Regions from separate parts of the Rahnella sp. PCH160 genome, predicted to be linked through region 1. Evidence: predicted binding sites of a transcription regulator. Region 1 holds the regulator's gene; each other region holds the start of a gene.
The links. Region 1 encodes CRP, which controls carbon source genes, mostly activating them, when cyclic AMP is high. Its sites were predicted from a motif close to ATGTGANNNNNNTCACAT; they were not measured.
Positions count from the first base shown of each region.

Region 2: the regulator CRP is predicted to act here: its motif matches at 4,385-4,402, upstream of ACM5QY_RS08275 (2-hydroxycarboxylate transporter family protein).
Region 3: the regulator CRP is predicted to act here: its motif matches at 2,961-2,978, upstream of rbsD (D-ribose pyranase).
Region 4: the regulator CRP is predicted to act here: its motif matches at 2,568-2,585, upstream of ACM5QY_RS19705 (glycoside-pentoside-hexuronide (GPH):cation symporter).

Region 1 is NZ_JBLOGT010000001.1:621,191-628,633, forward strand. Features, by position in the region: gene ulaD (3-keto-L-gulonate-6-phosphate decarboxylase UlaD) at 1-446, shown strand, start outside; gene ACM5QY_RS02955 (L-ribulose-5-phosphate 3-epimerase) at 443-1,303, shown strand; gene araD (L-ribulose-5-phosphate 4-epimerase) at 1,297-1,998, shown strand; gene ACM5QY_RS02965 (phosphoribulokinase) at 2,136-3,005, shown strand; gene ACM5QY_RS02970 (OsmC family protein) at 3,063-3,470, opposite strand; gene crp (cAMP-activated global transcriptional regulator CRP) at 3,833-4,465, shown strand; gene ACM5QY_RS02980 (YccS/YhfK family putative transporter) at 4,527-6,602, shown strand; gene ACM5QY_RS02985 (hypothetical protein) at 6,725-7,099, opposite strand; gene argD (bifunctional acetylornithine/succinyldiaminopimelate transaminase) at 7,338-7,443, opposite strand, start outside.
Region 2 is NZ_JBLOGT010000001.1:1,773,079-1,780,521, forward strand. Features, by position in the region: gene proW (glycine betaine/L-proline ABC transporter permease ProW) at 1-15, opposite strand, end outside; gene proV (glycine betaine/L-proline ABC transporter ATP-binding protein ProV) at 12-1,208, opposite strand; gene ACM5QY_RS08265 (response regulator) at 1,796-2,509, opposite strand; gene ACM5QY_RS08270 (ATP-binding protein) at 2,502-4,154, opposite strand; gene ACM5QY_RS08275 (2-hydroxycarboxylate transporter family protein) at 4,474-5,829, shown strand; gene ACM5QY_RS08280 (NlpC/P60 family protein) at 6,020-6,580, shown strand; gene mgrA (L-glyceraldehyde 3-phosphate reductase) at 6,632-7,443, opposite strand, start outside.
Region 3 is NZ_JBLOGT010000001.1:986,397-993,839, reverse strand. Features, by position in the region: gene rbsC (ribose ABC transporter permease) at 1-941, opposite strand, end outside; gene rbsA (ribose ABC transporter ATP-binding protein RbsA) at 948-2,453, opposite strand; gene rbsD (D-ribose pyranase) at 2,461-2,880, opposite strand; gene kup (low affinity potassium transporter Kup) at 3,096-4,964, opposite strand; gene ravA (ATPase RavA) at 5,232-6,740, shown strand; gene viaA (ATPase RavA stimulator ViaA) at 6,743-7,443, shown strand, end outside.
Region 4 is NZ_JBLOGT010000001.1:4,238,399-4,245,841, forward strand. Features, by position in the region: gene purB (adenylosuccinate lyase) at 1-981, shown strand, start outside; gene ACM5QY_RS19705 (glycoside-pentoside-hexuronide (GPH):cation symporter) at 1,047-2,411, opposite strand; gene phoP (two-component system response regulator PhoP) at 2,980-3,654, shown strand; gene phoQ (two-component system sensor histidine kinase PhoQ) at 3,685-5,139, shown strand; gene ACM5QY_RS19720 (ribosomal protein uL16 3-hydroxylase) at 5,287-6,408, shown strand; gene pepT (peptidase T) at 6,504-7,443, opposite strand, start outside.

The DNA of each region.
Region 1 (7,443 bases):
TGGCGCTGGAGGCGTTTAAAGCCGGGGCTAACTGGATGACGGTGATTTGCGCCGCACCGCTGGCGACGGTTATCAAAGCGCACGACGTGGCGAAAACATATCGGGGCGAAATCCAGATAGAACTCTTCGGCAACTGGACGATGCAGGATGCGCGCGACTGGCACGCGGCGGGGATCCGTCAGGCGATTTATCACCGCGGACGCGACGCGCAGGCCAGCGGACAAACCTGGGGCCAGCAGGATCTGGATCGCATGAAACAGCTGTCGGATATCGGGCTGCGCCTTTCCGTCACCGGCGGCATCACGCCTGCGGATTTGCCGCTGTTCCGCGACATTGACGTTCAGGCGTTTATTGCCGGGCGCGCGTTATCCGACGCAACGCAACCCGCGCAGGTCGCGCAGGCGTTTCATCAGCAAATCAGCGCCATCTGGGGAGCAACGGCATGAGAAAACATCCGCTGGGCATCTATGAAAAAGCGCTGCCAAAACACCTGAGCTGGCCGGAAAGGCTGGCGCTGGCCAAAAGCTGTGGCTTTGATTTTGTTGAAATGTCGGTGGATGAAACCGATGAGCGCCTGTCACGCCTCGACTGGAGCATTACGCAACGCGTCGCGCTGGTCGAAGCGATGATGGAAATCGGCGTCTCCATTCCGTCGATGTGCCTTTCCGCGCACCGCCGCTTTCCATTCGGCAGCCACGATGAAAGCGTCCGCGAACGTGCGCGGGAAGTGATGACCAAAGCCATCAAACTGGCGCGCGATTTAGGCATCCGTACCTTACAGCTGGCCGGTTATGACGTGTATTACGAAGCGTCCGACGCCGGTACCCGCGAACGATTTGCCGAAGGACTGGCGTGGGCGGTGGAACAGGCCGCCGCCGCGCAGGTCACGCTGGCGGTCGAAATCATGGACACCGAATTCATGAATTCGATAACCAAGTGGAAAGCGTGGGACGAACGCCTGAATTCGCCGTGGTTCAGCGTGTATCCGGACATCGGCAATCTCAGCGCGTGGGGAAACGACATCGCATCGGAGCTGGCGCTGGGCATTGACCGCATCGCCGCCATCCACCTGAAAGATACCTATCCGGTCACCGCGACCTCAAAAGGCCAGTTCCGCGATGTGCCGTTCGGCGACGGCTGCGTCGATTTCACCGGTTTTTTCCGCACGCTGGGCGCACTGAATTATCGCGGCGCATTCCTCATCGAAATGTGGACGGAAACTGCCGCCGAGCCGGTGCTGGAAATCATCAAAGCCCGCCAGTGGATTGAAGCCAAAATGCAGGAAGGAGAATTCGCATGTTAGAACAGCTGAAACAGGACGTGCTGGAAGCCAATCTGGCGCTGCCCGCGCATCATCTGGTGACGTTTACCTGGGGCAACGTCAGCGCGGTTGACCGCGAAAAAGGGCGGGTGGTGATCAAACCGTCGGGCGTGGAATATACCGACATGAAAGCCAGCGATATGGTCGTCGTCGATCTGCATACCGGTGAGCGCATCGAAGGCGACAAAAATCCGTCGTCGGATACCGCCACGCATCTGGCGCTTTACCGGCAGTTTCCGGAAATCGGCGGCATCGTGCATACGCATTCCCGCCACGCGACAATCTGGTCGCAGGCCGGGCTGGATTTACCGGCCTGGGGCACCACGCACGCCGATTACTTCTACGGCAATATTCCCTGCACGCGCCTGATGACCGAAGCAGAAATCAACGGCGCATATGAACGGGAAACCGGTAACGTCATTATCGAAACGTTCCTGAAGCGTGGTCTGGACGCCATGCAGATCCCGGCGGTTCTGGTGCATTCTCACGGGCCATTCGCCTGGGGAAAAAATGCCGCTGACGCCGTGCACAACGCCGTCGTGCTGGAGGAATGCGCCTACATGGGCATCTTCTCCCGCCAGCTGACGCCCGCGCTTAGCGCTATGCAACAACCGCTGATGGACAAACATTATCTGCGTAAACACGGGAAAAACGCCTATTACGGGCAGCTGAAATAACCGGTCGTCGCCTGTCACTTCTCGAATAAATATGGTAACAATAGGCTTAATTATGCGCAGCGATGTCGCCAGGTCTTCGACCACAGAAAAGACCGCGACACGCCTGCCTGCCTCACCTTTATGGAGAACAGCGCATTATGTCAGCCAAACATCCCGTTATTGCCGTTACCGGTTCGAGCGGTGCAGGCACCACCACCACCAGTCTGGCATTTCGGAAAATATTCCAGCAGCTTGGCCTGCACGCCGCTGAGCTGGAAGGCGACAGTTTTCACCACTTCACCCGCCCGGAAATGGACGCCGCCATCCGCAAAGCCCGAGACCTCGGGCGTCATATCAGCTACTTCGGGCCGGAAGCCAACGACTTCGGTTTGCTGGAAAAAAGCTTTATCGAATACGGCAAAACCGGCACCGGCCGTTCACGCAAATATCTGCATACTTATGACGAAGCGGTTCCCTACAATCAGGTGCCGGGGACGTTTACGCCGTGGCAGGCATTGCCGGAACCGACGGACATTTTATTCTACGAAGGCCTGCACGGCGGCGTGGTGTCCGACAAAACGGATGTCGCGGCGCATGTCGATTTGCTGGTCGGCGTGGTGCCCATCGTTAACCTCGAATGGATCCAGAAACTGGTGCGCGATACCGGCGAGCGCGGACATTCCCGAGAAGCGGTGATGGATTCCGTGGTGCGTTCGATGGACGACTACATCAACTACATCACGCCGCAGTTTTCCCGCACGCACATTAACTTCCAGCGCGTGCCGACCATCGACACCTCCAACCCGTTTGCCGCAAAAGCTATTCCTTCGCTGGATGAAAGCTTTGTGGTGATCCATTTCCAGGGGCTGGACGACATTGATTTCCCGTATCTGCTGGCGATGTTGCAGGGCTCGTTTATCTCGCACATCAAAACGCTGGTGGTGCCGGGCGGCAAAATGGGGCTGGCGATGGAGCTGATTATGGCGCCGCTGGTGCAGCGCCTGATGGAAGGGAAGAAAATCGAGTAAGTGAAATCAGGGCATGGCGCTGACACAAACCGGCCGCGCCTTTGCGCTGGTCGTGAATTATTCGGCGTTCACCACTTCAAAACTGTGGGTGATCGTCGCGGCTTTGCCCAGCATCAGGGAAACGGAGCAGTATTTTTCCGCAGACAGGCTGACGGCGCGATCGACAATTTTATCCGTCAGGTCTTTGCCGGTGACGATGAAATGCAGATTGATGTGCGTGAACAGACGCGGTGCTTCTTCGCGGCGCTGAGAGGTCAGTTTCACTTCGCAGTCACGGACGTCATTGCGGCCTTTTTGCAAAATAGAAACCACGTCAATCGCGCTGCAACCGCCCGCCGACATCAGCAACATCTCCATCGGGCTCGGCGCTTTATCGCCCGCATTGCCGTCCATTGTGATCTGATGGCCCGACGCTGACTCCCCCAAAAATGTCAGCCCTTCTACCCATTTTACGCGTGCGTGCATGTACTCTTCTCCCGGTGGATAAATTCGTCAAATTTTCCCCTCAGACTACCCTTTCACCCAAAATCTGGCAACGTAACCCGATCGCCATCATGCTGAAGCGAGACAACAGAAGACAGCATTGCAATCCTGTGTTACAAACAAAGCCGAAACATACTTTCCAGTAAATTGCGGTGACGGTTTTTGCGGTTTAAGAACAGAACCCACGGTGTTAACAGCAATAATCAGGCTGTTTCACTCCGACATCCGCTTGCAGCATTTCTGGGGAGTTATATGCTGAAAGGGCGCTTTATAAAGTAAGTGCCGTACAGGGAACTCTGAGCCCTGTGATTTTGGGCAGCGATAATAACAGAGGATAATAGCTAATGGTTCTCGGCAAGCCACAAACAGACCCGACTCTCGAATGGTTCCTGTCTCACTGTCATATACATAAGTATCCTTCTAAAAGTACGCTGATTCACCAGGGTGAAAAAGCCGAAACGCTGTACTACATCGTGAAAGGGTCGGTTGCCGTCCTGATTAAAGATGAAGAAGGCAAAGAAATGATACTGTCATACCTTAACCAAGGTGACTTCATCGGCGAGCTGGGACTCTTCGAAGAAGGGCAGGAACGCAGTGCCTGGGTTCGTGCTAAAACTGCCTGCGAAGTGGCTGAAATTTCTTATAAAAAATTCCGCCAGCTGATTCAGGTAAACCCGGATATTCTGATGCGTCTTTCCGCGCAGATGGCAAACCGTCTGCAAGTGACGTCAGAGAAAGTCGGCAACCTTGCCTTCCTCGACGTAACAGGCCGTATCGCGCAAACTTTGCTGAATCTGGCTAAACAGCCTGATGCAATGACCCATCCGGACGGGATGCAAATCAAGATCACCCGTCAGGAAATCGGCCAAATCGTCGGTTGTTCACGTGAAACAGTCGGACGTATTCTCAAAATGCTGGAAGATCAGAGCCTGATCTCCGCACACGGTAAAACGATTGTCGTTTACGGCACACGTTAATCCCTCAGAAATTGGCGCGACAGCTTACTGTCGCGCCTTTTTTATGGGCTAAGCTTTACCCATGACGCTATGGCGAAGACTGTTCTATCATCCCGAAGTTAACTACGCGCTGCGCCAGACGCTGGTGTTGTGCCTGCCTGTCGGTATTTGCTGGCTGTTTGGCAATCTGCAAATGGGCCTGCTGTTTTCCCTGTGTCCGGCCTGCTGCAACGTTGCCGGTCTCGATACCCCGCACAAACGCTTCTTTAAACGCCTGATGGTCGGCGGTTCGCTGTTTGCCGTCAGCAGTATTCTTTTGCAGGTGATGCTCGAAAACTGGCACATTCCCCTGCCGCTCATTATGTTAACGCTGGCCTTACTGCTCGGCGTTACCGGTGAAATCAGCCCGCTGCATGCGCGTTTATTGCCCGGCGCGCTGGTGGCCACCATCTTCACACTGAGCATGGTCGGCGTGAGGCCGATGTGGCAGGCACCCGCGCTGTTTGCCGCCGGCACCGCCTGGTACGGGCTGTTTAACTGGGCGTGGTTCCGTATTTCCGAAGAACAGCCAATGCGAGAAACGCTCAGTCAGCTGTATTTACAGCTCGCGGATTATTTCGAGGCCAAATACAGCCTGCTGACGCAGCATACCGACCCGGAAACTGCCCTTCCGCCGCTGCTCAAACGTCAGCAGCAGGTTATTGATCTGATTGCGTTGCTGTATCAGCAACTGCACATGCTCCCGCAGCACGGGCATAATCATCACCACAAGCGGCTGTTCCAGCGTTTTCAGGTCGCGCTCGATTTGCAGGAACACATCACGGTGAGCCTGCATCAGCCGGAAGAAGTGCAAAAACTGGTGGAAGAAAGCCACGCCGAAGCGGTGATCCGCCGGAATGCGCAGGTGATTTCCGCCCGGCTGCGCGTGATTGCGGACGATATTCTTTATCACCGGTTTTCCGAACGTTTCACGATGGCGAATGAACTGGCGGCGCTGGAAAAAATCGCGGCACAAAATCCGGACAATCCGGTTGGCCGCTTTTGTTATTACCATTTCAGCCGCATCGCCCGACTGCTGCGGACGCAGCGCCCGCTGTACCGCCGAGATCTGATGAACTCCCAGCCGCGCCTGCCGTTCTGGCCTGCACTGAAAAGTTATCTGTCTTTTAAATCTTCAGCCCTGCGCAACGCTGCGCGTCTGGGGCTGATTCTGGCGATCGGCAGCAGCCTGGGCCTCTTCTTCAATCTGCCGAAACCCTACTGGATTTTGCTGACCATCATGCTGGTCAGCCAGAACGGTTATAACGCCACCCGTGTGCGTATCCAGCACCGTGCGCTCGGCACGCTGGCCGGTCTGCTGATTGCCGCCGGATTGCTGAAACTGGAGATGCCGGAAGGCATCACGCTGATTTGTATGCTGGTGGTGACGCTGATTTCCTACACGGTGCTGCGCAAAAACTACGGGCTGGCGATGGTCGGGATGACGGTCACCGCCGTGTATACGTTGCAGCTGCTGGCGATGAACGGCATCCATTTTCTGGTGCCGCGACTTATCGATACGCTGATTGGCTGTGCGCTGGCCTTCGGCGGCACCATCTGGCTGTGGCCGCAATGGCAAAGTGGCCTGATGCGCCAGAACGCCCATCAGGCGCTGGAAACGTATCAGGACGCCATCCGGCTTATCCTGCAGGAAAACCCTGACGCGTCGAAACTCGCGTACACCCGGATGCAGGTGAATCAGGCGCACAACAAGCTGTTCACCTCGCTGAGCCAGGCGATGCAGGAACCGGGTTTTAACTCGCATTATCTGGCGGATATGCGTTTGTGGGTCACGCACAGTCAGTTTGTCGTTGAGCACATCAACGCGATGACCATTCTCGCCCGCGAGCATTACATGCTGCCGGAAAAGCTGGCAACGGAGTATTTGCAAACCTGCGAAATTGCGCTGCAAAGCTGTCAGCAACGGCTGCTGTACGACGGCCCCGGCAGCGAGAACAGCCTGTTTAATGCGCCGGAACTGCACCCGGACATGCCGCTGACCGAAATGGAGCGGCACCTGCGCAGGGTGATTTCGCATCTGAGTGTGATGCATACCATTTCGTCACTGGCGTGGAAGCAGAGGCCACATCACGGGATCTGGCTGACGCGGCGGGCGTAAAAGGGGGATCCCCTTTTATATCCCCCGTTTAAAGGCTGGATCGAGAAGGTTTCGGTTTTTCACTCGCCGTGAGGGGCTATGACCGAGAAAATTTCGGTTTTTCATATGCAGTGATCACCTATTCAACTGCGCCGAAACCGACAAAGAGGGAGGAAAGCGCCTCCCTCTTTGATCTCCCACGCTTTTTTTTCAACACGCGCTACCGCTGGATCGATGGACATATTCTGGAACATCCGCGTGTGGCGCAAATCCAGGCACTTCGTGCTGCCTTCACTCGGTCTTCGAGCCTCTGGTCTCGAAGCCGCTCCGTTCAGCTGGATTTTGAGTGCGCCAGATTGCCTTTGTAAAAGATTAAAACCGGCCTGATTTTGAATTGGGATCAGCCTCTGGCCGCTTTCAAAAATCACGCTGAAAGGAGAGGTGGAAAACCGCGTATCTTTTCGCGCGGTTTGTAATCCGACTGGAAGGAACCGCGCAGCGGCGGGATTTTGCGGCAATAGATGTGGCGCCTGAAACATAGCCAGCCAGCGGTAGCGCTTGTTTGAAAAAGCGGGGAGAGATCCAAGAGAGGGAAAGCACTTCCCTCTCTTGGGCGGTTTCTGCGCGAGCCGCTGAGCGATCACCGCCCATGAAAAACCGAAACTTCCTCGGTCAGCCCTTCACGGCGAGTGAAAAACCGAAACTTCCTCGGTCAAGCCCTCACGGCGAGTGAGAAACCGTCTCGATCCGATTTCATCAGCGTGTCCCGCAAATTTTTGCTACCGCTTTCTCAAACCGCTCCATCCCCTCGCTAATATCCGCGAAGTCGATCACCAGTGATGGTGCAAACCGCATCACATTC
Region 2 (7,443 bases), 1.2 Mb from region 1:
GGTTGAGTAGCTCATTCGTTACCTCCTTCTTTATCCAGAGCCTGAAGCAGCATGGCCTTGGAAATAATGCCGATATAGTTATTGTCCTCATTGATCACCGGCACAGCGCAAGGCGCGGCGGCAACATGAGAAATCAGTTCGCTGAGCGGCATATCTGCCTGCACCGGTGCCGGAGATTCCAGCAGGGCGCTTTCCAGCGGCTGATTGGCTTTCAGCGCGGTTTTCAGGGATTCAATCGACACAACGCCGATGAATTTCTGTCCGCGTTCCAGCACATAACCATATTCGCGGTCTTCATCTTCGAGCAGCTTGAGTGCGGCACGCGGACCAAAACCGGGGGTTTTACGAATGAGCGCGCCACGACGGCGGGCAATGTCTTTGGCGCTGAAGACCTGACTGATATCAACACCACGGAAAAAGGTGCGGACATAATCATTGGCCGGGTTATTGAGGATATCTTCCGGCGTACCGACCTGAACCACTTCGCCGCCCTGCATAATCGCAATGCGGTCGCCGATGCGCATGGCTTCGTCGAGGTCATGGGAAATAAACACGATAGTGCGCTGATGCTGCGCCTGCAGTTTCACCAGCTCATCCTGCATTTCGGTACGGATTAACGGATCAAGCGCCGAGAAGGCTTCATCCATCAGCAGAATGTCAGGGTTATTAGCCATCGCACGGGCTAAGCCGACGCGCTGACGCATCCCTCCGGACAATTCATCCGGATAGGAATTGGCATAGTTTTCCAGCCCGACCTGACGCAGCGCATCCAGCGCTTTGGCATTGCGCTCTGCCACCGGCACACCGGCCAGCTCCATACCAAACGCCGTATTATTTATCACGGTGAGGTGAGGCATCAGCGCAAAAGACTGAAACACCATACTGATTTTACTGCGACGCACCTGGCGTAACTTTGATTCTGAGATTTTGGCGATGTCTTCGCCGTCAATCAGCACTTCGCCGCGAGTGGGCTCTATCAGACGATTGAGAAGGCGTACCATGGTGGATTTACCGGAACCGGATAACCCCATGATGACGAAAATCTCGCCTTCTTCAATGGCCAGACTGGCATCTTTAACGCCAAGTGACAGACCGGTTTTCTCAAAAATTTCTTCTTTACCCTTTCCGGCGTCAATCATCTTGAAAGCGCGATCCGGGTTCTCGCCAAACACCTTATAAAGATTTTTTACTTCGATTTTAATTGCCATGCAATGTGCATTCCTTGGATATAAATAGCCGTATCGGCTCGATGTCTAATTTTTCTGTTGGAACGTATAGGTTTTTGCCTGTTACAAAATAGTGAGCGGCGTATACCCTAACACATCGAAATTCTGAGACAAGTCTCAATGTTTCTGATGGATATTCATGGTTGCGTTACGGGAAGCGTATTTTTATGTATTACGTGTGTCTAATTTAAGTCAGCCTGCATTGACATTGAATGACAAATTTCAGGGTTCTGTGATTATTGTTGTTCACCTAATTATCCAATGCATATGTTTTGCAGAAAATATAAGTAATTATATGATTTTAAATGATTTAATAACTTTTCATTTTGAGGGGTTTTAGGCGGTTTTAATTGAGGAGATAAGACGGAGGGATGCAAGAATTTCAGCGGAATTTCCAATGTGAAAATAGCGAATTCAGCCTGCGCCGAAAGACCTGAATTTACCGGTTGTCTGAAAGGTGAATATTTGCGTAAATAATCGCCCTGAGTAAGGGGAGATTCGGGAATTTGGCCAGCGAAACCGCTGGCCGTGAAGGCGAAATTCAGGGGGCAGAGCGCCATAATTCAGACTCAGGGCGGGGACTTTTCCTCAGTCACTATTTTCCGATACAAACGCCTCGGATGGCCGATATTACCGTACTGCATCTCGACGCCGATAAAACCAATTTCCACACAATATTCCAGATAACGGCGTCCGGTGGTTTTACTGATCCCCACCTCTTCAACCACCTGTTCCACTGACCAGCTGACGTCAGGTTTTGCGGTGAAAACCCGCTGCACCAGTTCCAGCGTATTCGGCTCAATCCCTTTCGCGGAAGGGGCTGGCGGCGTCTCGCTGGCGGGCAGATTAAACAACTTATCCAGCGCGCGCTGATCGACCACTTTCACATTGCGCAGGGTTTGCACCAGTTGCATAAATCGCTCAAGCGAACTGCGCAGGCGATGGAACGACACCGGTTTGATGATGTAGTCAAACGCGCCGCTGCGCATGGCGTGGCTGCACGTCTGCATATCGCTGGCGGCCGTGATGAAAATCACCGAGCAGTCGAAGCTTTTGAGCAACGGACTGTCGATCAGATCCACGCCCTGACCATCCGGCAGATAATTATCCAGAAGTACCAGCCTCGGCTGATGCAGCCGCAATAGCGAACGGGCCTGTTCCAGCGTGGCGGCAATCCCCACCACGCGCAGGTTAAAGTTTTGCTCGATAAAATCACGGTGCAGACCGGCAAGGTGCGGCTCGTCTTCCACAATCACGACATCGAGTGCGCTGCTGTTATTCATGTTGCTGTCCTGTTGATCTCTCTGACGGATACGGGATAAACACTGAAAATATCGTACCCTGAGGCGCATTGTCTGAGATTTCGATGCTGCCGCCTGCCTGACGGACATAACCGGCCACCAGATAAAGCCCGATGCCGTGCTCCGCGCCGGTCATCTCATCGCCGCCGGAGGGCTTCGAGGTGACGCCTTGTTCAAACAGATTCGGCTTCAGGGCATCATCGACGCCGCCACCGCGATCCGCCACCTCAATCAGCAGCTCGCGGTTCCTGTCTGAAATATACAGTTCTACCGGGGAAACTGGCGCGCCGGCTTTCAGCGTGGCGTCCACGGCGTTATCGAGCAGGTTACCGATCACCGACATCAGCTCGGTTTCGCCGATGACCGGCGGGATCCGGGTTAACTGACACGCCGGATCAAACACCAGCTCGACGCCTTTCTCGCGTGCACTGACGAATTTCCCCAGCAGCAGCCCGCAAAGGGCGGGTGACGTAAAGCGCGCTGACACGAAATCCAGCACCGCCTGCGCGCCTTCCGACTGTGCCTGAATGTAATGCATCGCGTCATCGTAACGCTGCATTTGCAGCAAACCGGCCAGCGTCGCCGTCCAGTTCAGCTGTTCATGGCGCATGATGCGCAGGCTGTCGGCGTAACGTTTCACCTGACTCAGCTGGCTGCTCAGCGTGTTAATGTCATTTTTATCGCGGAAGCTGAACACCCATCCGCTTTCTTTGCCTGGCTCCAGCTCGATCGGCACGCGGTTCACGATCACCTGGCGCTGGTTGAGCACGGTTATCTGATCATGACGGCTGTTTTTGTCCTGACTCGCGTTTTCGATAAAGAACGCGGGCGGCGTGTGGAGCACCTCTTCGAGCGGTTTGCCGAGCAGCTCGTTTTCTGGCTGGCGGATATCGAGCAATTCCCGCGCGGCGCGGTTAATGGAAATCAGCTGTTTTTCGGCGTTAATTGCAAATACGCCTTCGTACATAGCTTCCAGCAACGCTTTTTGCTGGCGAACCAGCAGCGCAATATCTTTGGGTTCGAGCCAGAACATTTGCTTTTTGACGTTGCGGGTAAACATCCACGAGAAAATAAACAGCAGTAATAAAAGAAGAAGACCGTATAAACCGGCCTGCGCCAGACGGTGACCGTTAATATTGTCGATGTAAGACGTGAGATAGCCGACCGACACAATGCCGATGACCTGATTATTTTCGTCGAGGATCGGCGCTTTGCTGCGTAATGAAACGCCGATACCGCCCTGACGCACCGATATAATGGTTTTCCCGGCAAGCACTTCCGCGTTATCGCCGCCAATCATCGGCAGGTCTATTCTTTCTGGGGATTCCGAGTGATAAAGATGCCGCTCGCGGACATCGCCAATCACGATATAACTGGCATCACTTTTATCGCGTAACGGCTGAATAAGACGGGCAATTCCCGGTACATCGCGACGGGCGACTTTCTCCGCCAGCCCCGGCATCAGCGCGATTTGGCTGGCCTGAACTCTGGCGCGCTGCCCCAGATCGTGATGCAACTGGCGGTCGATGATATGAAACAAAATAGCGCCCAGCAGCACCAGCAACAGGCAGGAAAATACCACCAGAGATAAAAAGAGCTTTACCTGAAAAGGTAATCTTAATTTCATACTTCCCGCCGCAAGCCCGCCCTGACACACACATCGAATAAGCGTATCACGGCGAAAACGCCGCCGTAATCTGACATAAGCGAAGTTGTGAACGAAGAAGATAAATAGAATGCAATTCACACAGTGATTGCAGGGATAATTGCGGGTTTTACTACTTATCTGATAATCCTTATAAATTTGGACGCATTAACTCCATAAACACCATAACAACCTTTATCCCTGCGGTTTTAATTTGAACAACCTCACATCCGGCTGACCGGCCATTTTCATATGCTCAGACCATCAATAAGAAAAGACTTCACAAGAAAGAGGCAATGTCATGAGCACAACTGACGATTCCTACATCGCTGTCAAAGAAACAAAAACCTCCGGCATGTCAGCCCGACAAAAATGGTGGCACATTCTGGATAACTACAAGATAGGGATTATCCCGCTGCCGTTTTTCCTGCTGGCGGGCGTGCTGATCCTGCTGGATTGCCTGAACGGCAAACTGCCCAGCGATATCGTGGTGATGGTCGCGACGCTGGCGTTCTTCGGCTTTGCCTGCGGGGAATTTGGAAAGCGTCTGCCGGTGGTCGGCAAACTCGGCGCGGCGGCGATTTGCGCCACCTTTATTCCGTCGGCGATGGTGCATTACGGCCTGCTGCCGGACGTCGTGGTCGATTCCACGGTCAAATTCTATAAATCCACCAACATTCTGTATCTCTACATCTGCTGCATTATTGTCGGCAGCATTATGAGCATGAACCGTCAGGTACTGATCCAGGGCTTTATGCGGATCTTCGTGCCGATGCTGTGCGGTGAAATTGTCGGGATGATGGCCGGAATGGTGATGGGCACGGCGTTAGGCTTACCGCCGGTGCAAACCTTCTTCTTCCTGATCCTGCCGATCATGGCCGGTGGCGTCGGCGAAGGCGCGATCCCGCTGTCGATGGGTTACGCGACCATTCTACACATGGAGCAAGGCGTGGCGCTCGGGCGGATCCTGCCGATTGTCATGCTCGGCGGCCTGACGGCGATTGTGCTGGCGGGCGTACTGAATCAGCTCGGAAAACGTTATCCGCATCTGACCGGTGAAGGTTCGCTGATGCCAACCAAAGAAGGCAATATTGGCAGCGGAACCGATGAGTTCCAGGGCAATCCCGGCGTCAACGCGCTGGCTTGCGGTGCGTTGCTGGCGATCCTGTTGTACATGGTCGGAATGCTCGGGCAGAAATGGATTGGCCTGCCAGCTCCGGTCGGAATGTTATTCGCGGCGGTGCTGGTGAAACTGGCAAACGGCATTTCGCCGACCATTCAGCACGGCTCGATGACGGTGTATAAATTCTTCCGCACGGCCGTAACCTATCCGGTGCTGTTCGCCGTCGGCGTGGCGATTACACCGTGGCAGGAACTGATCAACGCATTTACCGTGCAGAACCTGCTGGTGATTGTCACCACCGTGCTGGCGCTGGTCGGCACCGGTTTTTACGTCGGGAAAAAAATCGGTATGCATCCGATTGATGTGGCGATTGTTTCCTGCTGCCAGAGCGGGCAGGGCGGTACCGGCGACGTGGCAATCCTGACCTCCGGCAACCGCATGACGCTGATGCCTTTCGCCCAAATCGCCACCCGCATCGGCGGAGCGATCAACGTTTCCGTCGGGCTTTTCGTGCTGGCGAAATTCTTCTCCTGAATTCCTTCCGCCCCCTTTCCTCTAAAGGGGGCTAACAGCCAAAAATTAGAAAGTCTCATTTTGGACTCGTTTTCAGGTGGTTATTTTTTGCTCGTCGGTTATTATTTGCGCACTCAACGACGAGTCACCCGCCTTCTACGCTGGTCTACAGGTAAGGAAGAATTTTATTTTTTGAAAAAAGAACGTTCGCATGTTTCGTATTAAAACGCCTGTCTATTTGTTATTACTGATTATCTCTTCTTTCTTTAGTGTGAATTCCTTTGCCTTCGAATTGCCAAAGGAATTCACGTCTCTCGGGAAAAAGAACTATTCCCATAAAGAAATTTTTAAATTACACAATGAAGCGTCTTTATCCGGTAATAATGGCGACCCCGACGAAATTAAAACGGCATTGTTATCCCAATATTCCCACTGGAAAGGTACGCAGTATCATCTGGGCGGCACCACGCACCAGGGCGTTGACTGCTCGGCGCTGATGCAACATTTGTTCAATGATTCCCTGCATCATCCGTTGCCACGCACGACCTTTGAGCAAATAAAAAACGGCAAAAAAGTGAATAAAAATAACCTTCTGCCGGGCGATTTGGTCTTTTTCAAAACGACAGATGCCGATCGCCATGTGGGTGTTTATATTGGCGACAATCAGTTTATTCATGCTTCTAAAATTGAAGGGGTGACAATATCGTCACTGGATAATCAGTATTGGGTGAATCATTATGAAACAGCGCGCCGTCTGGAATTAATGAGTTAACGCTTCTTTATTAAAAAGGCGAATAAATATTATCCGCCTTTGAATGACTGATTATTTATCTGACGATGCCTGCCACAGATTTAACTGACCGTCTGAGACGTACTGATCAATCTCTGCCAGCTCTCCGGCGGAGAAGCGCAGGTTTTCCAGCGCTTTAACGTTTTCTTCCAGCTGTTCAGGGCGGCTGGCGCCAATCAGCACGGACGTCACGCGATCGTCTTTCAGCAACCAGCTCAGTGCCATCTGCGCCATGCTCTGGCCGCGCTTTTGCGCCATTTCATTGAGCAAACGCAGGCTGTTGAGGTTTTCATCCGTCAGCATTTTTTCATTCAAACCGCGCACTTTATTACCTTCCACCTGCATCCGAGAACCGTCCGGGATCCCGTTCAGATACTTACCGGTCAGCAGCCCTTGCGCCAGCGGCGTGAACGCGATGCAGCCCGCGCCGTTTTGTTTGAGCGTATCCAGCAGACCGCTTTTATCCACCCAACGGTTCAGCAGATTGTAAGACGGCTGATGGATCAGCAGCGGCACTTTCAGCTCGCGCAGCAGTTCTGCCATTTTCTGCGTACGTTCCGGCGAATAAGACGAAATCCCGACATACAGCGCCTTACCGCTTTGCACGGCGTAAGCCAGCGCGGCGGCGGTTTCTTCCATCGGCGTTTCTTCATCGACACGATGCGAATAGAAAATATCGACGTAATCCAGCCTCATGCGTTGCAGGCTTTGATCCAGACTCGCCAGCAGATATTTGCGTGAACCGCCGGAGCCGTAAGGGCCGGGCCACATGTCGTAACCGGCTTTGGTGGAGATAATCAGCTCATCGCGGTAAGACGAAAAATCCTGACGCAGCAACTTGCCAA
Region 3 (7,443 bases), 370 kb from region 1:
GCCAGCAGAATGACGACTGCTTTTACGATCATCTGGTAGTAGGAAGAAACACCTAATAAGTTCAAACCGTTATTCAGGAAGCCAAGGATCAAAGCACCGATCAGGGTGCCGACAATACGTCCTTTCCCGCCGGAGAGGCTGGTTCCCCCTAAAACCACAGCGGCAATCGCATCCAGCTCGTAACCGGTCCCCGCATTAGGCTGCGCGGAAGACAGACGCGCCACTTCGATGATACTGGCCAGAGCCGCCAGCAGCCCGCACAGGGAGTAGACGATGATTTTGACTTTATCGACGCTGATACCTGACAGACGCGTGGCAGACTCATTACCGCCCAGCGCGTAGATATAACGCCCTAACCGGGTGTGATGCAGCATGTACCAGACTGCAATAAACACCACGGCCATCAGCCAGACTGGGGTAGGAATACCCAGCGGACGTCCGATACCAAACCAACCGAATACGTCTGCTACATCGTTAAAACCGGTGCTGATCGGGCTGCCGTTGGTATAAACCATCGTGATACCGCGCAGCAGTAACATCATGACCAGCGTGGCAATAAACGCCTGCACCTTGCCTTTCGCAACAATCAACCCCGTGACAGCGCCGACACCGGCACCCAGCGCCAGCGCGCCCGCCACAGCAACCAGTGCATTAACTTCCAGCCCGACAATTGATGCGGCAACCGCACCGGTCAGCGCCAGCAAAGAGCCGACAGACAAATCGATACCGGAAGTCAGGATAACCAACGTCATGCCCACGGCCATAATGGCGTTGACCGACGTTTGCTGAAGAATGTTGAACAGGTTATTGACCGTGAAGAAGTTCGGGCTCAACGAGGAAACCACGGCAATCAACACCAGCAGTGCAATCAGAGACTTTTGCTCCAACAACAACTCTTTACTGATCCAGCGCTTTTTGGCTGGCAATGTCTGAGAACTCATATCTGATTACTCCTGCGTCACGCCGTATTGCTTGCCGACAGCGGCTGCCATCAGCACTTCTTGCGTTGCCTGTTCTATCGGGAATTCACCGCTCAAATGGCCTTCATGCATCACTAAAATCCGGTCGCTCATGCCGATCACTTCCGGCATTTCCGAGGAGACTAAAATGATGCTCAGCCCTTCGCGCTTGAACTGGTTAATAAGCTGGTAAATCTCTTTTTTCGCGCCAACGTCAACGCCACGTGTCGGTTCGTCGAGGATCAGGACTTTTGGCCGCGTCATTAATCCGCGGGCAATCGCCACTTTTTGCTGATTCCCGCCGGAAAGCAGGCCGATGGTCTGCATCATCGATGGCGTTTTTATATTGAAGAGGCGAATGAAATCGCCCACAGCCTGTTGCTCGTCGGCATGTTTCAAACGCCCGCCGCCGTGGCTGAAATAGCGCAACGCGGTCAGTGACATGTTTTCTTTCACCGACATCCCGAGCACCAAACCATCACGCTTACGGTCTTCGGAAATGTAGACGATGCCGTTTGCCAGCCCGTCCTGCGGAGAATGTGTGACGACCTCGCGGCCATCCAGCGAAACGTAACCACTTTTACGCGGCAACGCGCCGTAGAGAATTTTCATCAGTTCAGTACGGCCCGCGCCCATCAGGCCAGACACGCCGAGGATTTCGCCGCTGTGAAGTTCAAAGCTGACGTTATCCACACCCGGACCGCATAAATTACGGACCTGCAAACGCAGTGCGCCGCGTTCGTGGTTTATCCGCGGATACTGTTCTTCTAGACGACGGCCCACCATCATTTCGATCAACGTATCTTCTTGCAGTTCGCTGACCGGACGTTCAGCAATAAACTGACCGTCACGGAATACGGTGACGTCATCGCAAATCTCAAAAATCTCTTTCAGGCGATGGGAGATATACACCACGCCACATCCGGCGGCTTTCAGTTCGCGAATGACGTTAAATAAAGACGCCGTTTCGGTATCGGTGAGCGCATCAGTCGGTTCATCCATAATGATGACTTTAGATTCAAAGCTCAGCACTTTGGCGATCTCAACCATCTGCTGGTCGCCAATCGATAATTCACCGACCAGCCGGTCGCTTTTGTAACGCAGATTCAGACGCGCCAGGAGTTTATCGGCTTCGGCATACATCTTTTTCCAGTTGATGCGGCCAAAGCCATTGACGAACTCACGGCCAAGGAAAATGTTTTCAGCGATAGTCAGTTGTGGGATCAGGTTTAATTCCTGATGGATGATGCCAATCCCCGCTTCCTGAGAAGCTTTCGGGCCATTGAAGGTGGTTTCCTTGCCAAGAAACTGTACTGAGCCGGCATCTTTCTGGTAGATGCCGGTCAGCACTTTCATCATGGTGGACTTGCCCGCGCCGTTTTCTCCCACCAGCGCCATCACACGTCCCGGATAAACGCTGAGCGCCGCGCCGGAAAGTGCTTTTACGCCGGGAAAGGCTTTATCAATCCCTGTCAGTTTCAGCAAAGGTTGCATAAAGGCCTCAGAAGGTTACGCCGGCACACAGAATAACGTTCGCGTAAGGCGAACATTCCCCGCTGCGGATCACAGCCCGACTTTTTTCGCTTTGCGCTTTGAATGCCTCATGACTGACGTAATCCAAAGCAATGGTATTTCCCTGGTGTTGTTCGAGTTGTGTCAATTGGGCGAGTAACGCTTCATGGAGTTGAGGATTGTTAGTGAGGATTTCCTCGGCGAGGATAGCCCGCTCAACCTGCATCTCGTGTGTCACTACCTCTAAGACTTGTAAAAAGGTGGGGACTCCCTGGGTTAGCGCCAGATCGATGCGTTGGCAAGCTGCTGGCACCGGAAGACCGGCATCGCCAATAACCAGCTGATCGGTATGACCTAACCGGGCAATAACATTTGAGATTTCGGCATTTAATAGCGGTGACTTCTTCATTTTGACTCCTACAGCGAAACGTTTCGCTCATGGATGAGTTTATGAAACTCGCAGAACAAGGCAATGAAGATGTGATGGAATTGTGATCAGCGTCGAAACGTTTCGCTGAACGCTTCATAAAACGCAGCTCAATTTGAGTTAGCACTTAAATAAAGGGAAAGGGCAGAAATAAAACAGGGCACCCGAGGGTGCCCTGTTGAAAGCAGAAAGGGAAATCAGATTTCCACCTGCGTACCGAGTTCGATCACACGATTCGGCGGGATCTCAAACTGGTCCGGCGCGCGCAGGGCGTTACGGCTCAGCGCCATAAACAGTTTTCCGCGGAAATACAGATACCATGGACGCTTGGTGAGGATCAGCGATTCGTGCGACATGAAGAACGACGTTTCCATCATCCTGCACGGCAATCCTTCCAGACCACATCGATGGAAGACTTCTTCCACATTCGGCGTTTCTTTAAACCCGTAACTCGCGACCACACGCCAGAACGTCGGCGACAGCTGTTCAATGGTGACACGCCGGACGTTATGTACATAAGGCGCATCTTCCGTTCTCAACGTCAGCAGGACAACACGCTCATGCAACACTTTGTTGTGCTTAAGGTTATGCAGCAACGCAAATGGAATCACGTTGATGGCACGGGACATATAAACCGCAGTCCCCGGAACGCGAACTGGCGGTGATTTCTCCAGTGAAGCAATCATCGCTTCGAGTGAATTCCCGTGTTCGTTCATGCGGCGCATAAGACGGAAACGCTCGCTTTTCCAGGTGGTCATGACGATAAACATGCACAGACCCAGCGTCAGTGGCAGCCAGCCACCGGAGAACAGTTTTGTGGCGTTCGCCGCAAACAGCGGGATATCCATAAACAGCAGGGCAATCAGTAAAAGCCCGACCAGGAAAGGTTTCCAGTGCCAGTTTTTTAGCGCCACCGTGCAGGAGAGAATACTGGTCAGCACCATGGTGCCGGTGACGGCAATACCATAAGCCGCCGCCAGATTACTCGAATGCTCGAAGCTGGCAATCACGATAACCACCGCGAAATACAGCAGCCAGTTAATCGCCGGGATGTAGATCTGACCCGCTTCCATTTCTGAGGTATGGATAATGCGCATCGGCGGTAAATAGCCCAAACGCACCGCCTGACGGGTCAGGGAGAACACACCGGAAATCACGGCCTGAGACGCGATGATAGTTGCCAGCGTCGCCAGAATCAGTAACGGAATCAGCGCCCAGTCAGGTGCCAGCAGGAAGAAGGGGTTTTTGATCGCTTCCGGATTTTTCAGCAGCAACGCGCCCTGACCGAAGTAGTTCAGTACCAGAGAAGGCAATACCACGGTGAACCAGGCCAGACGGATCGGGAATTTCCCAAAATGCCCCATATCCGCATACAACGCTTCTACACCGGTGATTGACAGCACGACCGCGCCGAGCGCCAGGAAGGAAAAGGACTTATGCTCAATAAAGAAGTTAACCGCCCACATCGGGTTCATGGCGCGCAGCACTTCCGGATTCTGCATGATGCTGTTCACACCGAGGATCGCCAGCGACAGGAACCACAGCAACATAACCGGGGCAAAGAGTTTGCCCACAATGCCGGTGCCGTGCTTCTGAATTATGAAAAGCAACGTCAGAACAGAGATAGAAAGAGGGACGATATAAGGATCAAGGGCAGGCGCGGCGATTTCCAAACCTTCCATCGCGGAAAGCACCGAGATAGCCGGTGTGATCACCACTTCACCATAGAAGAAGCTGCCACCGATCAGGCCAAGAATCACCAAAACAGCGGTGGTACGTGCCGATGTATTTCTGCCCGCCAGAGACATCAGCGTCAGAATACCGCCTTCACCTGCGTTGTCCGCCCGCATCACGTAAGTGAGGTATTTGAGCGAAACAATGAGGATTAACATCCAGAAAATCAGAGAGAGAAAACCAAAAACGACGCTGGGTTCAACGTTGAAACCATAGTGACCAGAAAAACACTCTCTTAAGGTATAGAGAGGGCTGGTACCGATGTCGCCATAGACCACACCAATGGCGGCCAGGGTTACTGCTGGGAGTGACCGTTTATGTTCAGTGCTCATATTTTGTTTCTTTTTTGCTCGAACATCTGTAAGCGATGCGTGCGCTCAGTCTTATGATGCCCACTAAAAGGCGCACAGTATGCACGAATAAATCAGATTGCCTACCCATAAATGTGCAGCGAAACCGCCATTAAGATGAACGCGGTCACAATTCTGATAATAGAAAATTTTTAGTAATCAACAAGCTATAACGATAAAAATAAACGTGGCATATCGTCATAAGCCAGTACACTATTCAACAACTAAATGGAAACCGGAAGAGACAGTATGGCGCAATCCCCCCTTCTGGCAGAACGGATAGCCCGTCTTGCTAACGCATTAGAACATGGCCTGTACGAGAGGCAAGATGCGATACGCCTGTGTCTTCTGGCGGCCTTATGCGGAGAGAGCGTTTTTCTGCTTGGCCCGCCAGGCATCGCGAAAAGCCTGATTGCCCGCCGCCTGAAATTTGCTTTCCGACACGCGCGCGCTTTTGAATATCTGATGACACGCTTTTCCACTCCGGAAGAAGTCTTTGGTCCGCTGTCCATTCAGGCCCTGAAAGATGAAGGCCGTTATCTGCGTCTGACCGAAGGTTACTTGCCGGAAGCGGAAATTGTCTTCCTTGATGAAATCTGGAAAGCGGGTCCCGCCATCCTCAACACCTTGCTGACAGCCATCAACGAACGTCGTTTCCGTAATGGCGAGCGCGAAGAACCGATTCCGATGCGTCTGCTGGTCAGCGCTTCCAACGAATTGCCCGAAGCTGATGGCGGCCTGGAAGCATTGTATGACCGCATGCTGATTCGCCTGTGGCTGGATAAAGTGCAGGATAAGCAGAATTTCCGCTTACTGCTGACCAGCCGCACCAATGAAAGCGCCAATCCGGTGGCGGAATCCCTGAGTATCAGCGATGAAGAATATCAACAATGGCAGCCGGAGATCGATAAAGTCAATCTTTCAGACAGTTGCTTCGAACTGGTGTTTCAGCTTCGCCAGCGCCTTGATGCGCTCGATACCGCGCCTTATGTTTCCGATCGTCGCTGGAAAAAGGCACTCCGCCTGTTGCAGGCCTGCGCTTTTTTCAGCGGCCGGAATACTATCACTCCGATAGATTTGATTCTGCTGAAAGATTGTCTGTGGCATGACCTGAATACCTACCAACTGTTGCAAACCCAAATCGAGCAGCTGATCACCGAACAGGCTTACCAGCAACAAACCTTGCTGATGAAAATCCAGCAACTCAATCAGCAATGGATGCAATATCAGCAGCAGCAAAGCTCACGTCAGTCGATTAAGCTGAGCAAGAAAGCTGGCATTTTCAGCCGTAAACCGCAATACAGCCTGCCTGATGCCCTCGTTGCCAGCGGAATAACGCTGTTGCTGCAAACGCCTTTGCATCTGCATGAGATTAAAGTCACGCATCTGCTTTTTGAACGCAGCGTTCTGGAAGAGTGGATAAATAAAGGTGGCGTTCTGAAAGCCAAACTTAACGGGATTGGTTTTGTTCAAACGGTTGATGCCGAAATCGATGATAAGCAGCAATTGCTGGTGCTGGACGTCAGCCGTCAAAGTACGCCACTGACGTTGCCGGGCAACGAACACATCGCGGTGCCGGACGAAATGAAAAATACGCTGAATGATCTGACCGCAAAACTCGCTCAGCAAAGACATGAGTTCGGACAGCAGCAGAGTTGCCTTTTTGTTCCCGCAACGTGGATGGCAAAAATTGAAGCCAGTCTTTTGCAGGTTTCTGAACAGCTACGCCTGCAGCAACAAACCTTCAGCGGGCACTGATCATGTTTACCCTGGAATCTCTGGATCTTCTGCTGGCTATCAGCGAAGGAGAACTGATTGAGGAACTGATCGTCGGGTTACTGGCCGCGCCAGCCCTGGCGGTTTTCTTCGAAAAGTTTCCCCGCCTGAAGCGCGCGCTGACCCGGGATCTTCCTGAATGGAAATTACGCCTGCGCCAGAGGATCCACGAAACTCCGGTTCCTCAGGATCTGGCAAAAGAGTTTTATCTCTACCAGCATTGTCAGCAAGCCGACGCCCTGATATTTCAGGCAGAGCTGGGATCCCTGCTTGATGAGCTGGCAAGGCTGAATTCCCCGTTTGCCACCGAAGCCCGTACCTTGCGTGACAATCATGAAACCTCCCGTACTGCGCAGACCGGCAGTAGCTTCCAGACTTTATTCCTCCAGCGCTGGCGCCTGAATCTGACGTTCCAGACGGTGAACGTTCATCACCAGTTACTGGAACAGGAGCAGGAGCAGCTTCAGGAAGAATTGTTACAGCGGCTTGAACTGAGCAGCGAGTTGTCTCCTTTATTAGCAGAGAACGATACTGCCGCAGGCCGGTTGTGGGACATGAGTAAAGGAAAGCGTCTTCGCGGTGATATTCAGTCGCTGGCGCGTTTCGGCGCATTTCTCCAGCAACAACCGGAACTGATGAAACTGGCAGAACAACTCGGGCGCAGCCAGACGGTGAAAACCAGCCC
Region 4 (7,443 bases), 3.6 Mb from region 1:
CACGCGCTGATGCTGCAAACCGCGCGTCAGGACGTGGTGCTGCCGTACTGGAAACAGATCATTGATGCGATTAAAGATCTGGCGCACAAACACCGTGATATTCCGCTGCTTTCGCGCACCCATGGCCAGCCAGCTACACCGTCCACAATCGGTAAAGAGCTGGCTAACGTCGCCTACCGTATGGATCGCCAGTTCAGACAGCTGCAAAACGTCGAAATCCTCGGCAAAATCAACGGTGCCGTCGGCAACTACAATGCTCACATTGTGGCGTACCCGGAAGTGGACTGGCATAAGTTCAGCGAAGAGTTCGTGACCTCTCTGGGCATTAACTGGAACCCGTACACCACGCAGATCGAACCGCACGACTACATCGCCGAACTGTTTGATTGTGTGGCGCGTTTCAATACCATCCTGATCGACTTCGACCGTGATATCTGGGGCTACATCGCCCTGAACCACTTCAAACAGCGCACGATTGCTGGCGAAATCGGTTCGTCCACCATGCCGCACAAAGTTAACCCGATCGACTTCGAAAACTCCGAAGGCAACCTGGGTCTGTCCAACGCGGTATTGCAGCATCTGGCCAGCAAACTGCCGGTTTCCCGCTGGCAGCGTGACCTGACTGACTCCACCGTGCTGCGTAACCTCGGCGTGGGTCTGGGTTATGCGCTGATTGCATATCAGGCAACGATGAAGGGCGTCAGCAAGCTGGAAGTGAACGAAGCGAATCTGGCAAACGAACTGGATCACAACTGGGAAGTGCTGGCTGAGCCCATCCAGACCGTGATGCGTCGTTACGGCATCGAAAAACCTTACGAGAAGCTGAAAGAGTTGACCCGTGGCAAACGCGTTGACGCAGCGGGCATGCAGGCGTTCATCGATTCTCTGGAATTGCCGGAAGAAGAGAAAGTGCGCCTGAAAGCCATGACGCCGGGTAACTACATTGGCCGTGCGACCACGATGGTTGACGAGCTGAAGTAAGCGTTACCTTTCACAGACGCGCCTGCGGAACGCGGCGCGTCTGTGAACCCTTCACGCTCTAATGCCTAACTCTGGGTCTGGAATTTGCTCTGACGCAAATCGCCAATAATGTCGTTCATCCGGTCTTCGGTAAGACGGTAATAACGGATAGAGAACGCCGTAATCAGATAGAAAATAGCCGGCAATACGGTAAACAGAATCAGAACACCCCGCACCGCTTGCGCCGATTGTTGCTCCATACCGGCCTGATAACCAAACCAAGCCAGCCCCCAACCTGTCAGCGCACCACCAATTGCCACGCCGAGTTTAATCACAAAAATATTCGCTGCGATGTTCATTCCCGTTATACGGCGCTGTGTCTTCCATTCACCATAGTTATTGGCATCCGTAATCATCGACCATTGCAACGGAGCATTAATACCCTGTAATAAATTCAGAATAATATGCACCACAAACGCGGGGATCCAATATTCCGTCGGCAGCACAAAGAATAATAATCCTATCAATGCACTTAATACGTTAACCCATACAGAAGCGCGGATTTTACACATCCATGTGCCCAGTGATTTTGCAAATAAACTACCAAATACGGAGGCGACAGTGGTTGCCAGCATAAATATAGAAATTATACCGCTTCCCTGATGCAGAACATATTGCACAAAATAGACCAGCAGACTTCCGCGCACCACCACGCCGCAAAGCATGGCGAGGTTATATACGGAAAGAATACGCCACTGATCATTTTTCATGAGAATACGCACATCGCGCAGGATATTCATATTCTCCTCTTTCACTGGCTTAATTCGCTCGCGGGTTGTCAGGAAACAGGTAAGAAACATCAGGCAACCAATGACGCCGAAAATCCCCATCGCCCACTGCATACCCGTTGCACGGTCACCCGGTGCGATGAAGTCTGCCAGCGGCAGGATTAAAGCCGTTCCCATCGCGCCACCTATCGGTGCAATCGCAAACCGCCAGGACTGAAGGGAAAGATTATCCTGTGGGTCGGACGTTATCGCCGCACCTAATGAGCAGTAAGGGATGTTTATTGCTGTGTACATGATGGTCATGAAGATATAAGCCAGAACCGCGTACACAATTTTTGCGGTTTGCCCGAAATCTGGCGTGGAATAAACCAGCACACAACTCACCGCAAACGGCACACAAATAATCAGTAACCATGGACGGAAACGCCCCCAGCGGCTTTTCGTTTGATCGGCGATCGCTCCCATAATGGGATCCGTAATGGCATCGAGTACCCGAACGACTAAAAACAGGGTGCCCATCACAGCAGGAGAAAGCCCATAAATATTGGTATAGAAGTATGCCAGAATGGCAACAGAGGAATCAAAAACGATATGACTTGCCGCATCACCTAATCCAAAACCCAGCTTTTCTTTGTTGGTGATTCTTTCAGTTAACGCTGACATGCATTCACCTCTATTATTAAATTAGGATCCTGCCACCTTTATAATTCCTGCCCTTCGCACGGGATATTCTGATATTTCATTTATGTCTTATGCTTTTAATCAAATGTGATGCAGACACGTCTTATTCATGTCTGCTGTCGCCAGCGATATGTCTATATTCGACCTGCATCACATTTAGCAGACAAAACAAAAAAACATACAATCCCCGTCCTTCTAAAATTGAGGCCATTTCCTCCGCACTAAAAGACCGACGTCATGAGCATGGCCCCCCGTCAGCAGGTGGTGCCCAGGCTTGAAGAAAACGGCCCCATCGGATGTGCGTGGTAATGCGGTACGTCTATCCAAAGGCGACCAACACCAGACTGGCTTAGTACCTTTAATTTTAATCAGCGATCCCTCTCACATTTTATGTTTCTGCCGGCTCAGGGCGTTTATAATTCGTTTATGTTTTGTTGAGGTTTGTGCGCCGGGCGTTGAGCCTGGGTTGATTAAAATATTTCAGGATCATTTAGACTTAAGCGCATAAATTTTGTCATCATTTACCGTGTACTGAGAATAAGGAATTACCATGCGAATTTTGGTCATTGAAGATAACGCTCTGCTGCGTCACCACCTCTCGGTACAGCTGCGCGAAATGGGTCATCAGGTTGATGCGGCGGAAGACGCCAAAGAGGCAGATTACTTCCTGCACGAACATGCGCCTGATATCGCGATTGTCGATCTGGGGCTGCCGGGCGAAGACGGCCTGAGCCTGATCCGCCGCTGGCGCAGCCATCAGACCAATCTGCCGATTCTGGTACTGACCGCCCGCGAAAGCTGGCAAGACAAAGTTGCGGTGCTGGAAGCCGGTGCCGACGATTACGTCACCAAACCTTTCCACCTGGAAGAAGTGCTGGCCCGCATGCAGGCGCTGATGCGTCGCAACAGCGGCCTCGCCTCGCAGGTTATCACCCTTCAGCCGTTCCAGATTGACCTGTCACGCCGCGAACTGACCGTCAACGAACAGCCGATCAAACTGACCGCTTTCGAATACACCATAATTGAAACTCTGATCCGCAACGCCGGTAAAGTCGTCAGCAAGGACTCTCTGATGCTTCAGCTTTACCCGGACGCCGAACTGCGCGAAAGCCACACGGTCGACGTGCTGATGGGGCGCCTGCGTAAAAAATTGCAGGCCGAACATCCGGTGGACGTTATCACCACCGTGCGCGGCCAGGGTTATCGTTTCGATATCCGCCCGTAATTACCTGTTTTCGCTTTGAAAGGACGCGCCATGAAAGGACGTACCAAGAACCCCTTCTCCCTTCGCGTCCGCTTTATGATGGCGACCGCTGCGGTCGTGCTCGCGCTGTCACTGGCTTACGGGCTGGTGGCGGTGGTGGGTTACATGGTGAGTTTCGACAAAACCGCCTACCGCCTGCTGCGTGGAGAAAGTAATTTATTCTTCAGTCTGGCGCAGTGGCGTGACAACAAGCTGACCATCAATGTGCCCCCCGATCTGGATCTTAATTCCCCGACGCTGGTATTCATTTACGACGCGGAAGGCAATCTGCTGTGGGCAGAACGGCGGATCCCCGAACTCGAAGCGCATATCGATAAGGCCTGGATGAATAAACCGGGCTTTTACGAACTGGATACTGACACGCAAATCAGCAGCGAAGTGCTGGGCAATAACCCGAAAGCGCAGGACAAGCTGAAAAGCTACGACGAGACGGATGCCAACGCGATGACACACTCCATCGCGGTGAATACGTACAACGCCACAGCGCGTTTACCGGCGCTCAATATCGTGGTGGTCGATACCATCCCGCAGGAATTACAACGGTCGGATCTGGTCTGGGAATGGTTCAGTTATGTTCTGCTGGCAAACCTGTTGCTGGTGGTTCCACTGCTTTGGCTGGCCGCGTACTGGAGCCTGCGCCCCATCAAACAACTGATCCACCAGGTGGCGGAACTGGAAAGTCACGAGCGTGAATCGCTGGATGAAAATCCTCCACGTGAATTGCGCGGGCTGGTGCGAAACCTCAATATTTTGCTGCACGGCGAACGTGGCCGTTATGACCGCTACCGCACCACGCTGGCGGATTTAACGCACAGTTTGAAAACGCCGCTGGCCGTGTTGCAGTCGACGTTGCGCGCGCTGCGTAACAGCAAACAGATGACCATCGAAGAAGCCGAGCCGGTCATGCTGGAACAAATCAGCCGCATCTCTCAGCAGATTGGCTATTACCTGCACCGCGCCACACTGCGGTCGGAACAAAATCTGCTCATCCGCGAAGTGCATTCCGTGCCCGCGATCCTCGACGGATTATGTTCAGCCCTGAACAAAGTCTATCAGCGCAAAGGCGTGGTGATTACGGTGGATATCTCGCCGGAGCTTACCTTTGTCGGCGAGAAAAATGACTTCATGGAAGTCATGGGCAACGTCATCGATAACGCCTGTAAATACTGCCTGGAGTTCGTGGAAATCAGCGCCGTCCATACCGAAAACGAACTGGTGATATTGATTGAAGACGACGGCCCCGGCATTCCGGTAAGCAAACGAGAAGTGATCTTCCAGCGCGGTCAGCGCGCCGATACGCTGCGTCCCGGACAAGGTCTCGGCCTGTCGCTGGCGAATGACATTATCGAGCAGTACGACGGCAAAATCGTCATTGGCGACAGCCCGCTCGGCGGCGCCAGCATGCACGTTCATTTCGGATTACAGCACGGTATCGAACTGGAGTAATCGCCCGCAAATCAAAATGCTGCCGCATTCGCCCGCAAATTTCGCTGCTTTCTTGCACGTAACGTTAAATTTGCGGGTAAATGCCCAATGCACCAGCAACACCTTCCGTTATAATCCTTAACAGTCCCCTCCCCTCATGGATATATTATGGATTATCAACTCGACCTCGACTGGAACGATTTCCTTCAGCGCTACTGGCAAAAACGTCCTGTTGTCTTAAAACGCGGCTTCAAGAATTTCGTCGATCCCATTTCACCGGATGAGCTGGCAGGCCTGGCGATGGAAAACGAAGTCGACAGCCGTCTGGTCAGTAATCAGGACGGACGCTGGAATGTGAGCCACGGGCCTTTCGAAAGCTACGATCATCTGGGCGAAACCGGTTGGTCGGTACTGGTTCAGGCGGTTGATCACTGGCACGAGCCGTCTTCCCATCTGATGACGCCGTTCCGCCACATTCCCGACTGGCGGATGGATGACCTGATGATTTCTTTCTCTGTTCCGGGTGGTGGCGTTGGCCCGCATCTGGATCAGTACGACGTCTTTATTATTCAGGGGACGGGCCGTCGCCGCTGGCGCGTGGGCGAAAAAGTCGCGATGAAACAGCATTGTCCGCACCCTGACCTGCTTCAGGTTGAGCCGTTTGAGGCCATTATCGATGAAGAACTGGAACCGGGCGATATCGTTTATATTCCGCCAGGTTTCCCGCACGATGGCTATTCGCTGGAAAACTCCCTCAACTATTCTGTCGGATTCCGCGCACCGAATGCCCGCGAAATGGTCAGCGGTTTCGCCGACTTCGTGCTTTCGCGCGAACTGGGCAGCCACCGTTACAGCGATCCGGATCTGGCTGAGCGTGAACATCCGGCTGAAGTTCAGCCTGCCGAACTGGATAAACTGCGCGGCATGATGCTGGATCTGATTGGCAATCCGGCGCACTTCAACAGCTGGTTTGGTGAGTTTATTTCCCTGTCACGACACGAATTGGATCTGGCTCCGCCGGAACCGCCTTATCAGGCCGGTGAAATTTACGAGTTGCTTGAATCCGGGGAAACGCTGGAACGTCTGGGCGGCCTGCGCGTGCTGCGCGTGGGTGACGTTTGTTATGTCAACGGTGAAGCAATGACCACGGAGCATATTGGTGCGGTGGACGCGATTGCCCGCCACAAAACCGTAACCAAAGATATGCTGGGTGATGCGCTGGATGACCCGTCATTCCTGGCGTTGCTTTCGGCATTGGTGAACAGCGGTTACTGGTACTTTAACGACTAAGCACTACGGCTGATTCATAGACAAAAGGGGTGATGTCATCAGACATCGCCCCTTTTTTTTTCCGCCCGTTTTGCCCGATCATTGTTTACGTGAACTTAGTGTTTCAGCGCGTCTTTCGCCGTGAGTTCGGCGATACGCATAATCACGGACACCGCTTTTTCCATGCCTTCCAGCGTTACAAACTCATGTTTACCATGGAAATTATAGCCGCCGGTAAAGATGTTCGGGCAAGGTAAGCCACGGAAAGATAACTGCGCGCCGTCGGTTCCGCCGCGGATCGGCTTCATGACCGGCTCAATGTCGCAATCTTTCATCGCCTGCTGTGCCAGCGCAATAATGTGCGGATGCTGAGCCACTTTGTCGCGCATGTTGTAATAGTGGTCGTCCAGCGTCACTTCGATATAACAGTCCCGGTGCAGACCTTTACCTACGACGTGGGCGATATCAATAATTCTTTGTTTGCGGGCTTCGAACTGCATTTTGTCAAAATCACGGATGATGTAATGCATCTCCGCGCGCTCAACGTTGCCCTTGATGGTGGTCAGGTGATAGAAACCTTCGTAACCGTCAGTATGTTCAGGCGTTTCTTCCACCGGCAGTTCGTTGTGGAAACGTGTCGCCAGCGCCAGCGCATTTACCATCACACCTTTGGCGCTGCCGGGATGAACGTTGTTGCCGACAATTTTGATGGTCGCCGAGGCCGCATTAAAGTTCTCAAACTCCAGTTCGCCTACGCCGCCGCCGTCCACGGTATACGCCCATTCCGCCCCAAAGGCCGGAATATCAAAACTCTGCGCGCCTTTACCGATTTCTTCATCCGGCGTAAAAGCAATACGTACCGGGCCGTGCGCGATATTGCTGTTTTTCAGCCGCACCATCGCGGTAATAATTTCGGCAATCCCGGATTTATCGTCAGACCCCAGCAGCGTTTTGCCGTCGGTGGTAATAATCGTGTGGCCGAGCAACTGGTGCAGAACCGGGAACATCACCGGGGATAAAACTTCATCGCCATTTCCCAGCGCAATATCGCCGCCA